DNA from 2 places in the Staphylococcus ursi genome. Region 1 is predicted to be linked to the other one. Evidence: predicted binding sites of a transcription regulator. Region 1 holds the regulator's gene; the other holds the start of a gene.
The links. The regulator CtsR, encoded in region 1, represses protease genes until heat stress. The targets are predictions, from matches to a motif close to ATGGTCAATAAAGGTCAAACA.

Region 1 (6,265 bases):
TTTAGAACACTGATTTGTTAAGAAGGGTTTTCTAAGTTGTATTTTTATCTTTATACCATCTAGCAATACCTTTTGTGATAGGCACTAAAATGGCATCTGTGTTATCCTCTTCACCTTTGGATAATATACCGACCAATTCGTTGTTTTCTCTAAAAATACAGCTGAACCGGTGGACCTCCATATGCTGGTAAAGTGGTTTTAATCAATTTTTCACTCGCATAAGTGACTTCTCCTGTGAATTTATTAACGAAAAATCCGAGATATTCATGAAAAAGATGAAAATGCCTCTTTAATATTCAATTTGATCGTCTACCGCTACCTGCCGAGCAATATATTCAAACTTTAATGCAAAACAAAAAAGAGACTCAGCCATAATGACTCAGTCTCTTTTATATTCAATGATATGTTTGTTTATCTTTTCAACTACTTTAGATACGGCTTACAAGAAAAAGCCTGCGATCGCTGCTGATACGAATGATACGAGTGTTGCACCGAATAATAATTTTAATCCGAAACGTGCAACCATGTCGCCTTTTTCGTCGTTTAATGACTTGATGGCACCTGAGATGATACCGATTGAGCTGAAGTTGGCAAATGATACTAAGAATACCGATACGATACCTAATGAACGTTCTGATAAACCAGATGCTTTGCCGAGTTCAGTCATCGCTACGAATTCGTTTGATAATAATTTCGTTGCCATAATTGAACCTGCGTCCACTGCGTCACTCCAAGGAATCCCTGTTAAGAATGCGAGTGGTGCAAAGATAAAGCCGATTAATGTTTGGAAGTTCCAGTCTAATGAACCGCCAGAAACGAGGCTCACGAGTCCGCCAACAAGGCCATTGAGTAATGAAATTAAGGCGATATAACCGATTAACATCGCACCTACGATTACTGCAACTTTAAATCCGTCTAAAATGTATTCCCCTAACATTTCAAAGAAGGATTGCTGTTTCTTTTCTTCTTCAATTAATAATTTGTCGTCTTCTTCATTCACTTTATATGGATTGATAATTGAAGCGATGATGAAACCGCCTAATAAGTTTAATACGACTGCTGTTACAACATATTTCGGTTGTACTAATGTAAAGTATGCCCCGATGATAGATGCTGATACTGTTGACATTGCTGATGCCGTCAATGTGTATAAGCGTTGTTTCGTAATGTAAGGCAATTGCTTTTTAAGTGAAATGAAAACTTCTGATTGACCTAAAATTGCTGCTGCAACGGCATTGTACGATTCTAAACGGCCCATTCCATTAATTTTTGAGATTAAGAAACCTAAAACGTTAATGATTAATGGTAAAATTTTCGTATATTGCAAAATACCGATTAATGCTGAAATGAAGACGATAGGTAATAAAACGTTTAAGAAGAATGACATCGCACCTTCATTCGCTAAACCACCGAAAACGAAATCTACACCGACGCCTGCTTGTTTAAGCAAGTAGCCAAATCCTTTCGCAATACCGCCAACAATCGTAATCCCAATGTTCGTTTTAAGTAAGAAGAACGCTAAGATCAATTGAATGACTAACATGATGCCAATGTATTTCCAGCGTACATTCTTTTTGTCAGAACTTGCAATAAAAGCGAGGGCTAAGAAAACACCTATCCCGATGACCCCAATTAAAATATGCATGCGTGTTCCACCTCTATTTTTTCTAATTAAATTTTTACTAAGACTATCATACAACAAAAATGTAAGCAGTAACATAACTATTTATCAAATTTAAAATCAAATTGGTTGAAAAAGGTCAAAGTGGGTTCTATAATATAGTCAAAGATGGTCAAAAGGGGTGATACCATGCATAATATGTCTGACATCATAGAACAGTACATTAAGCAATTGTTTGAAGAGGCACAAGATGATGTTGTTGAAATTCAACGTGCCAATATTGCACAGCGTTTTGATTGTGTACCATCTCAGTTGAATTATGTCATTAAGACGCGCTTTACTAACGAACACGGTTATGAAATCCAAAGTAAACGCGGTGGCGGTGGTTATATTCGAATCACAAAAGTTGAAACGAAAGACCAAAACAACTACATTAAACGCTTAATGGAGTTGATTGGTCCGGCCCTTTCTCAACAACAAGCTTTGTATATTATTGATGGCTTGCGTGAAAATCAATTAATTACGGACCGAGAAGCAAAAATGATTGCGGCAGTCGTGGACCGGGAAACATTAAAAATGGATGTCGCATCAAGAGATATTATCCGTGCGAATATTTTGAAACGGTTACTTCCCGTAATTAATTATTATTAGAAGGGTGATGTGCAATGAAAATCGATAAACGTGAACTTGATAAACAGCAAAACAAGCACCTTGAATTTCATCCTATTCAAGCTTACGATCAATCAGGTTATGATCAATCTGACGAACAATGGCATGAAGGTGATGACGTTGAAGGCACATTCGTCATCCAACAAATTTTGCAACATTTGGCAGCAAAACATGGTCTGAATGTGGATCAAGTTGTTTATCGAGAGCAAAAACGCTGTCCGAACTGTCAAATGACGTTGAAGGATATTGCACATGTCGGTAAATTCGGCTGCGCGCAATGTTATGAAACATTTAAAGAAGACGTGTATGACATTGTGAGACGTGTCCAAGGTGGTCATATCGAACATTCGGGTAAATGTCCGAAGTCATCACAGCATAAACGTGCGCTGAAAAAGCAACTGGAAGAAAAACGTGCACGTCTTGAATTATTAGTCGCACAACAAGCCTTTGAAGAAGCGGCGATTGTCCGTGATGAGATTCAAGCACTTGAGCAACAAAGTGAGGTGTCCCAACAAGATGATGCATAATTTAGACCAACATATGAGCGATTGGATGAAAAAAGTGAATGCACAACCGGTCATCATGTCATCGCGCATTCGTTTAGCACGTAACCTTGAAAATGATGTGCACCCACTCATGTTTTCATCTGAAGCTGAGGGACATCGCATCATTAATGAAGTGCAAGATGTATTAACAGATTTAAAAGTACTCCGCTTAGACGAACTCGACCAATTGAGTAAGTATAAGCTAGTAGCCAAACACTTAATCAGCCCTGAGTTGACGAAACAACCGGCATCTGCAGTATTGTTGAATGAAGATGAGTCGGTAAGTGTGATGGTGAATGAAGAGGATCATATTCGTATTCAAGCAATGGGCAATGATTTGTCATTAAATGAACTTTATCAAAAAGCATCCGCAATAGATGATATATTAGATCGTACATTACAAATCAGTTATGATGAGCAACTCGGTTATTTAACGACATGTCCAACGAATGTTGGTACAGGGATGCGTGCAAGTGTCATGTTGCATTTGCCTGGTTTATCAATTATGAAACGGATGAACCGCATTGCTCAGACGATTAACCGCTTTGGTTTTACGATTCGAGGGATTTATGGTGAAGGCTCACAAGTTTACGGCCATATTTACCAAGTTTCAAATCAGTTGACGTTGGGAAAAAGTGAGCAAGAAATTATTGATGCTTTAACAGAATTAGTAGACCAAATTATTCACGAAGAACTGGCTTTACGTGAGCGATTAAATGAACACAATCATACCGAAACGTTAGATAGAATATATCGTTCTTTGGGTATATTAAAGTATAGTCGTTTAATTTCGGTGGAAGAAGCGTCCTATCGTTTAAGTGATATTAAGTTGGGCGTCGATTTAGGTATTTTAGATATGGAAGATTTTCGATTTAATGAATTAATGGTCGCGATACAGTCACCATTTTTAATAGATGAAACAGATGAACAATCTATTGAAGCAAAACGAGCAGAGATTTTAAGAACATATATATAAATAGGAGGTTGGCATATGCTATTTGGAAGATTAACAGAACGCGCACAACGTGTACTCGCGCATGCACAAGAAGAAGCAATCCGTTTAAACCATTCGAATATTGGGACGGAACATTTATTACTAGGGTTAATGAAAGAACCTGAAGGCATTGCTGCAAAAGTATTGGAAAGCTTTGACATTACAGAAGATAAAGTGATTGAAGAGGTCGAAAAACTGATTGGTCACGGTCAAGAGCAGATGGGTGCGTTACACTACACACCACGTGCGAAAAAAGTGATTGAACTGTCTATGGACGAAGCGCGTAAGTTACAACACAATTTCGTTGGAACAGAGCATATTTTACTCGGCCTCATCCGTGAAAATGAAGGTGTGGCAGCGCGTGTATTTGCGAATCTAGACTTGAATATTACTAAAGCGCGTGCACAAGTCGTCAAAGCGTTAGGTAGCCCAGAAATGTCTAACAAAAATGCACAAGCCGCAAAATCAAATCATACGCCAACATTAGATGGTTTAGCGCGTGACTTAACAGTAATTGCGAAAGACGGCATATTAGATCCAGTAGTGGGACGTAACGCTGAAATTACACGTGTTATTGAAGTGTTGAGTCGTCGTACGAAGAACAATCCTGTGTTAATCGGTGAACCAGGTGTCGGTAAAACGGCGATTGCTGAAGGTTTAGCGCAAGCGATTGTGAACAATGAAGTGCCTGAAACACTAAAAGATAAACGTGTCATGTCACTTGATATGGGTACTGTTGTGGCAGGTACGAAATATCGTGGTGAATTTGAAGAACGCTTGAAAAAAGTCATGGAAGAAATTCATCATGCAGGGAATGTGATTCTGTTCATTGACGAAATGCATACGCTCATTGGTGCAGGTGGTGCAGAAGGTGCGATTGATGCGTCTAACATTTTAAAACCAGCGCTTGCACGTGGCGAATTACAATGTATAGGTGCAACTACTTTAGATGAATACCGTAAGCATATCGAAAAAGATGCAGCACTTGAACGTCGTTTCCAACCAGTTCAAGTTGACGAACCAAGTGTACAAGATACGATTGCCATCTTAAAAGGCTTACGTGACCGTTATGAAGCGCACCACAGAATTAACATTTCTGATGAAGCGGTAGAAGCAGCGGCGAAATTAAGTGACCGTTACGTACAAGACCGTTTCTTACCAGATAAAGCGATTGACTTGATTGACGAGGCAAGTTCAAAAGTACGCTTGAAGAGCCATACAACACCGACGAACTTAAAAGAAATCGAACAACAAATTGAGCAAGTGAAAAAAGAAAAAGATGCAGCGGTACATGCACAAGAATTTGAAAATGCTGCAAACTTACGCGATAAACAAACAAAACTTGAAAAACAATATGAAGAAGCAAAAAATGAATGGCAAAACCATCAAGGTGGCCAACATACAACATTGGTTGCTGAAGATATTGCCGAAGTCATTGCAGGTTGGACAGGTATTCCGTTAACACGCTTGAATGAAACAGAGTCAGAGCGTTTACTCAACTTAGAAGATACATTGCATGAACGTGTCATCGGTCAAAATGATGCCGTAACAGCCATTTCTAAAGCGGTGCGTCGTGCGCGTGCAGGCTTGAAAGATCCGAAACGTCCAATTGGTAGCTTCATCTTCTTAGGGCCAACAGGTGTCGGTAAAACAGAACTTGCCCGTGCATTAGCTGAAGCGATGTTCGGTGAAGAAGATGCGATGATTCGTGTGGACATGAGTGAGTTCATGGAAAAACATGCGGTGAGCCGTCTTGTTGGGGCGCCTCCTGGATATGTCGGTCATGATGATGGCGGACAATTGACTGAAAAAGTACGTCGTAAACCGTATTCAGTGATCTTGTTCGATGAGATTGAAAAAGCACATCCAGACGTCTTTAACATTCTTTTACAAGTATTAGATGATGGTCATTTAACAGATACGAAAGGTCGTCGTGTTGACTTCAGAAATACAGTCATTATTATGACATCAAACGTCGGCGCGCAAGAACTTCAAGACCAACGTTTTGCTGGTTTCGGCGGTAGCGCAGAAGGTCAAGATTACGAAACAATTCGTAAAACGATGATGAAAGAATTGAAAAACGCATTCCGCCCTGAATTCTTGAACCGTGTAGATGACACAATTGTCTTCCATAAACTGAATAAAGACGAATTGAAAGAAATCGTAACAATGATGGTTGGTAAATTAACGAGTCGTTTATCTGAACAAAACATTAATGTACGTGTGACAGAAGCGGCGAAAGATAAAATTGCTGAAGAAGGTTATGATCCAGAGTATGGTGCCCGTCCATTGATTCGTGCCATCCAAAAAACTGTGGAAGATAACTTGAGTGAGCTTATCTTGGAAGGTAAAGAGTTAGAAGGTAAAAATGTGACTGTCGATTATGACGGTGAAACATTCCAATATGACATCTCAGAAGTTGAGTTGGATGAGGAT
Region 2 (6,265 bases), 490 kb from region 1:
AATGACATATGGTGTGTCTGCTTTGATGTTATCGAGTGTCACTTGATGGTCCTTCACTGCTACTGTACGTGGTGACTTACGACCTGTTTCGGTTAATTCGTAAAGCACGACTTGGTCTGTATCCCATGATTCAGGTAGTGTCCAAGTAGTTGAACCGCCATTTTTATTCCAGTGATACAATTTTTCGTTATCGCCAGTTAATGGTTGGCCGTTTGAATCCCAATCCCATGGCAATAAATAGGAATCACCATCGAGTACAGTGCGACCGTTCAACTCCATTGTACGTGAGCGGTAATTATCAATGTCGTTTTGATAGTCGTTAGATTTGCGTTTAACAGTGACTTTATCACCGGCCTCATTTTGTAAATCAACTTGCATTTCTGGTGTCCAGTCAATCGTTTGACCATTGGCAGTCATTTTAACAGGGTCACCATCGACGATACGCATCACTTTATAATGCTGTAAAAACTTCGTCGGTAAGTCGACGTTGAAAATGTTTTTAATATAAGCCGAATAATCGTTTCGACCTTGCCAACCTTCAAAGTCTTTCATATCATAGCCGCCAAGAAGTGGGAAGTCGGCTGCACCTGAATATTTTGGATAGTGACCCACCCATGAATCTTTTTGATGGTTACGCAAAAAGCGTGCCACTTCTGAATTAATCCCTTTATTTTGATACGTACCATAAGTTAAATCCGCTGCCCAGTGTTGGAATGTTGAGTCATATTCCATACCGTGACCCCATTCAACGCCGACGCGCCAACCTAAGTCATTGATTTCTTTCGCTAATTGGTGTGATGGCCAAGCACTGTTATCACCAGATTGTCCGTTACCCCATACATCGACGTAAATAAAGTCGAGATCATCACCGACAATTCGTTTAAGTGCTTCGAAACGTGCTTTACGTCCGTGTGTTAAGTCATAGTCGGCATCGATGTTAAAGCCTTGATCGAGCCAGTTCCAACCATACATATAAGTGCCATCTTCATTTTTTCTTAAAAGGTCAGGATCAAACGCTTTAGATTCTGGATATGTTTCAGAAGCGTTAATGTGGAGACCGAAACGTGCCCCATAATTTGCGCCTTTTTGAAGTAACGTTTTAAAGTCTTTAACGCCCCCCATACGTTGACCGATATTGTCATAATCTAAATGGCTAGAGTCGTGTCCTTCACTGTTATAGCCTTTTAATAAAATCGATTGTCCTAAACCATCTGTGTTGAGATAGAATTTTTTCACACCATCTAACGTTTTTAAAAATGGATTTTGCGCTTGAGAACCAAAGTTCATCGCGATACGGTACCCAACAAGGTCAGGTACTTCTTCTGCACCATATGGATTGTTCATAATGCTACGGTAAGCAATCGCACCATCTTGCCAGTTGATTTCGCCATCTTTGTTTTCATCTTCCGCAATCGCTATTTTCACATGTGGTAATAGTCCTTGATCTTTCGCATCTGGATGTTCAGCGTCTTTTTGGATAAACCAAGGCATTGAACCTAAACCGACAGCCACACCGTTATCTGTTTCTGTAGACTGGGCATTGACACGTAAAAAGTCTTGATCACCACCAAAGCCGATTTGTGCGTTACTCCATAACCCTGCGCTGTAGTCATCATTTGATACGAAACCATACATCATAAAGTCATTAAAATTATTTTTGAAATTCTCATCAATGTTATACGACTTATCGCCACTTTGCATCGTATTTGTAGACATTTTCGTTGTTTGTAGTTTGGCATTTTTTTGTTGATTATTCACTGATACGAGCGATTGACTCACAAAGCCAAAGTTGCGAATGACGTTTTGTGGATCTGTGTTGTTGTTCGTGTAATCTGTCATTTGTAAATCGACGGTCTGACCTTCAACTGATAAACGGAATTTGAAATTGGCATCAATCGAACGTGAATCATTTTGTGCTGTTAAGTCATATTCAGCCGTATGATCATCAATTTTGTTGTATTTGACCGTTGGCGTAATCACTTCACCGTTGACGATGATTTGACGTGCATCAGTCACTTGCGCATCGACTTTTTTACCATTTTTCAACGTGTAATATTTAACAGCAGGAAAACTTTTATCAATCGTTGCTGTCATCTCTTTTGACGTCAACGTATCGACGGCATCATCTTGTTGCGTGGCTGCTGCACGAGTCATCGTTTTGTTCGGATCAGCTGTCTTGGCGTTGTCACGTGGTGGTGTCGCAACAGTTGCTTTGTCAGCTGTGTTGGCATCTTCAGGTTGGTCTTGTGCAGGAGATGACGGCTGTGCGTTACTGTCGACACTTTTTATTGTGACATCAGTCGTTGCTTTGTCAGCTTGTTGTGCGTAAGGTGTCGGTGCCGTTGACTTATTCGTGTGTTGTTCTTGTTTTGTTGAAGCAGCACCCACATTTTTAGGTTGCACTTCAGTTGATGCGTTTTGTTGTGGTGTTGCATCCTCAACTGTTGCTTGTTGTTGCACTTCTTGAGATGCTTCTGACTGAGGAGGTTGTTGCGCTTGTGGTGTATTGTCAGCAGTCGGTGCTGTCTGAGTATCTTCTTTCTTTGCTACAGTTGCAGATTCTGGATGCGTTGTATCATCATTGGCTTTTGGCGCGTCTGTAACAGGAGGTGCGGTTGTTGAATCTGCTGTTTGAGTTTGATTGATATCTGATGTGTCTTTGGGTGCTGTTTGGTCCGCTTTAGGTTGCGTTTGTTCTTGAGGTGATGTCGTTTGATCTGTTTGTTGTGTTGTCTCTTTAGTTGTCGTTGAAGCATTCGTGTCTGCGTTAGGTTGTGTGACGTCGGTTGGCGAAGTATGAGAAGAAGTTGTTTCTGCTTGATTTGTCTCTGTTTTTGCAGGTGTATTGTTTTCAGTTGCAGATGCAGTTGCGTCATGTGTTATAAATAATGTCACGCCTAATAATACTGATGAAGTTCCAATTGCATATTTCCGGATACCATAGTGTTGTTTCTGTTGATTAAACATTTGTCTATGCACTCCTCAAAAGATTAATTGAATAGAATATATAATTTTTATACTTTTTTGTAAACCCTTACAACTCCGCTGTTATGGTATTTTTGTCAGGTTGTAGGATGGGAAATAATACCACTTTTTTAACGCAATTCAGCTCTTTTGGAATGACAAAAAATGTATACAGCGACATTGTTTGTTGCGATTGTTCAATAATGCGCAAACTAAAAAAATATTAGAGTGGTTATAACCAGAAAAATGATAGAAAAAATTTTTTTGAGCAATGATTTTGATAGGGTTTTCTAAAAGTGCAACAATAGGGTTGCAATTTGCTATAGAGAATATTGTAAACGCTTTATTTAAAAAGGCGAAAATTAATATTAAAGCCTTTACAAAAATAGTAAGAGTCTTTATAATTTAAGGTGGTTATAACCAGTAGGCGGTGAACAATGTCATGTCTGAAAAATTACTATTGTACTATCAAGTGTACAAAGGCATTCATAGTCGTATTAAGGCTGGTGAGTATAAAGAAGGCGATAAAATACCATCAGAACGTAAGCTGTGTGAGCAGTTTGGTGTAAGTCGAATTACTGTGCGTGAAGCTTTAGATCGCTTAGAAAAAGATCATGTCATTAAACGCGAACACGGCAAAGGATCCTTTGTGCTTGGTAGTCAATATACACAGTTTTTGAACGAACTTTATAGTTTTAAAGATGAAATAGAAAAGAATGGTGATGAGGCGAGTACAAAAATGTTAAGCATTAAACTCATTCCATCTACCACGTTTTTGCAAGAAAAAATGAATTTGAAACCCTATCAATATGTTTATGAATTAAAGCGCTTACGACTTTCGAATGATGTTCCGCTCATATACGAGGTGAGTTATTTGCCAATGCGTTTTTGCGAAGGGCTCGAGCAATTTGATTTTAATCGTGTCTCTCTCTATGAAACGCTCAATCGTCATTACGGTTTGCAAATAACGAATGCTTGTGAGAATTTGACGGCGAGTAAGTTGAGTAAAGAACATGCGAAATTGTTGAATGGTGTAGTTGATGACAGTTGTATGTTTATTGAACGCTTTAGTTATGTAGATGAAGATTTGATTGAGTTTACACAAAGTATTGCAAGTGGACATAAATATAAATACACCGTGCAATTGATGTAATCATAAAAATGATATGGGAGGTAGTATTGTGTTACATGAAACAGATACTTATCGCGAAATAAAGCAACAACCACAAACTTTGAAAAAAACGTTTGATATTGTTCAAGGACAACAAGAGGCATTCAACCAATTTGTGAATCAAATCGAACAAGAACATGCAGGGAAAAAATTAAAAGTGCTTTTCACAGGCGCAGGATCAAGTGCCTATGTCGGTGATGTCGCACGTATGGCACGCAACACGTCTGTGATGCCAAACTTTGAATTTGAATCTGTACCGACAACGCATTTTGTGACAGACCCACAACTTTATATCGATGAACAAACGGCCTATCTTGTTGTGTCATTTGCGCGTTCAGGTAACAGTCCAGAAACGAAAGCGACAGTCGAATTTGTGAATGAACTTTCTCAAAGTGTGTATCACTTATTCATTACAAATAATAAAGACGGTTTCTTAGGGACATACGAAGCGGATAAAGACAATGTGTTCAAAGTGATCTTGCCTGAAGAAACAAACGACAAGTCACTCGCAATGACATCAAGCTTTTCATCAATGTTATTTGCAAGTTACTTACTCTTTGGTGGTAAAGTGAGTCCACAATTTTTCGAGATTGCAGAATCAAACTTTGAGTGGCTCGAACAACAAGCTCAAGCTGTGAATGCAATGACATTTTCAAAAGTGTTCTACGTAGCGACAGGCTTGATTGGTGAGTTAACAAAAGAAGTGAGCTTAAAACTGAACGAATTAACTGCAGGACAAACAGAAATCGCGCGTGAAACAACGTTAGGTTTCAGACACGGTCCTAAAGCAGGCTTAGGCAAAGATGCCATATTTATTATGATGCGTAGTAATGGTGCATATCACCGTCAATACGAAGATGACTTGATTAAAGAAGTTGGCCAAGTGAAAGATCGTTACAAAATGTACATTTTAGACGGTCAAAGTGAAGCAGGTGAGCATACTGTCCAATTGCCACAATCTGAATCATTATCAGATATAGAACTTGCATTGCAATATTTGATGTTTGGGCAGTTACTCGCTGCACAACGTTCTGATGCATTAGGTTTAAATCCGGATAACCCAAGTCCAGACGGCTTTATTAACCGTGTTGTTAAAGGGGTAACGATTTATCCAGTTAAAGGGTGATGAATAATGATTGCAACACATACGTTTAATCCATCTGTAGACATCACGTACGAAATTGACCCGCTCGTGGTCGGTGAAGTCCATCGTGTCAAACAGAAAATTGAAAATCCAGGTGGTAAAGGGATTAATGTGACGAAAGTGCTCAATCAATTAGGCGCGACGCACTGTGCTTTTGGCTATCTCGGAGGTGCCAATGGTCAGTGGATGGCTGACACGTTGAAAGGGATGGGCATTACAAGTGCGTTTACGTTAATCAAAGGACAGACAAGGCAAAGTTTAGCGTTGAATGATGGCCAAGCCCAAACAGAAGTACTTGAGCAAGGTCCAACGATTTCAGAAAGCGAACAACAAGCTTATTTTGAAAACGTCACACAACATGCTGCAGATGCGAAAGTGATGACGATTAGCGGAAGTTCACCGCAGTTCGAAACGCATTCGAAGTTTGACCATATGGCACGCATTTTAAAAGCGTTCCCACATACGTATAATATTGTCGATACACATGCGGGCGAGTTAAAAGCGTTGTTAGAAGCTCAGTTGCCGATTCACTGTATTAAACCGAACCAATCTGAATTTGAAATGTTAGTCGGTGAAACACAGTTAACGATTGATGATTGTGCACGTTTGTTACAAACACATGCGTATTTTAAAAATTGCGATGTCTTTTTAACGCTAGGTGGAGACGGTGCGCTTGTGAAGTGGAAGCAAGACATTTATCGTGCGACATTGCCACATAAGGACATTGTCAATCCAGTCGGTTCGGGTGATTCAACTGTGGCAGGCATTGCTTACGGTGTGGATCAAGATTTAGCGCCTGAAGCGTTAATTCGTCAAGCTTTAGCATGTGGGACATCGAATGCTTTACAAGAAAAAACAGGCTTTATTGATGTCAATCAAGTCGCTGAAATTAAAAATGAAATAGAAGTGGAGAGATTTGAATGGTAAAAGATTTAAGTCGTTTAGTAGATGAAAATGGAATTTATGCAGCAGTGGCAGTAGACCAA

Region 2: the regulator CtsR is predicted to act here: its motif matches at 3,158-3,178, upstream of GZH82_RS01070 (endo-alpha-N-acetylgalactosaminidase family protein).

The regions. Positions count from the first base shown of each region.
Region 1 covers NZ_CP048279.1:2,660,488-2,666,752, reverse strand. Annotated here, with positions in the region: gene GZH82_RS12685 (hypothetical protein) at 32-181, opposite strand; gene GZH82_RS12680 (NupC/NupG family nucleoside CNT transporter) at 440-1,645, opposite strand; gene GZH82_RS12675 (CtsR family transcriptional regulator) at 1,811-2,272, shown strand; gene GZH82_RS12670 (UvrB/UvrC motif-containing protein) at 2,287-2,817, shown strand; gene GZH82_RS12665 (protein arginine kinase) at 2,807-3,811, shown strand; gene GZH82_RS12660 (ATP-dependent Clp protease ATP-binding subunit) at 3,827-6,265, shown strand, end outside.
Region 2 covers NZ_CP048279.1:253,912-260,176, forward strand. Annotated here, with positions in the region: gene GZH82_RS01070 (endo-alpha-N-acetylgalactosaminidase family protein) at 1-2,967, opposite strand, end outside; gene GZH82_RS01075 (GntR family transcriptional regulator) at 3,407-4,117, shown strand; gene GZH82_RS01080 (SIS domain-containing protein) at 4,146-5,261, shown strand; gene GZH82_RS01085 (1-phosphofructokinase family hexose kinase) at 5,268-6,206, shown strand; gene GZH82_RS01090 (tagatose 1,6-diphosphate aldolase) at 6,200-6,265, shown strand, end outside.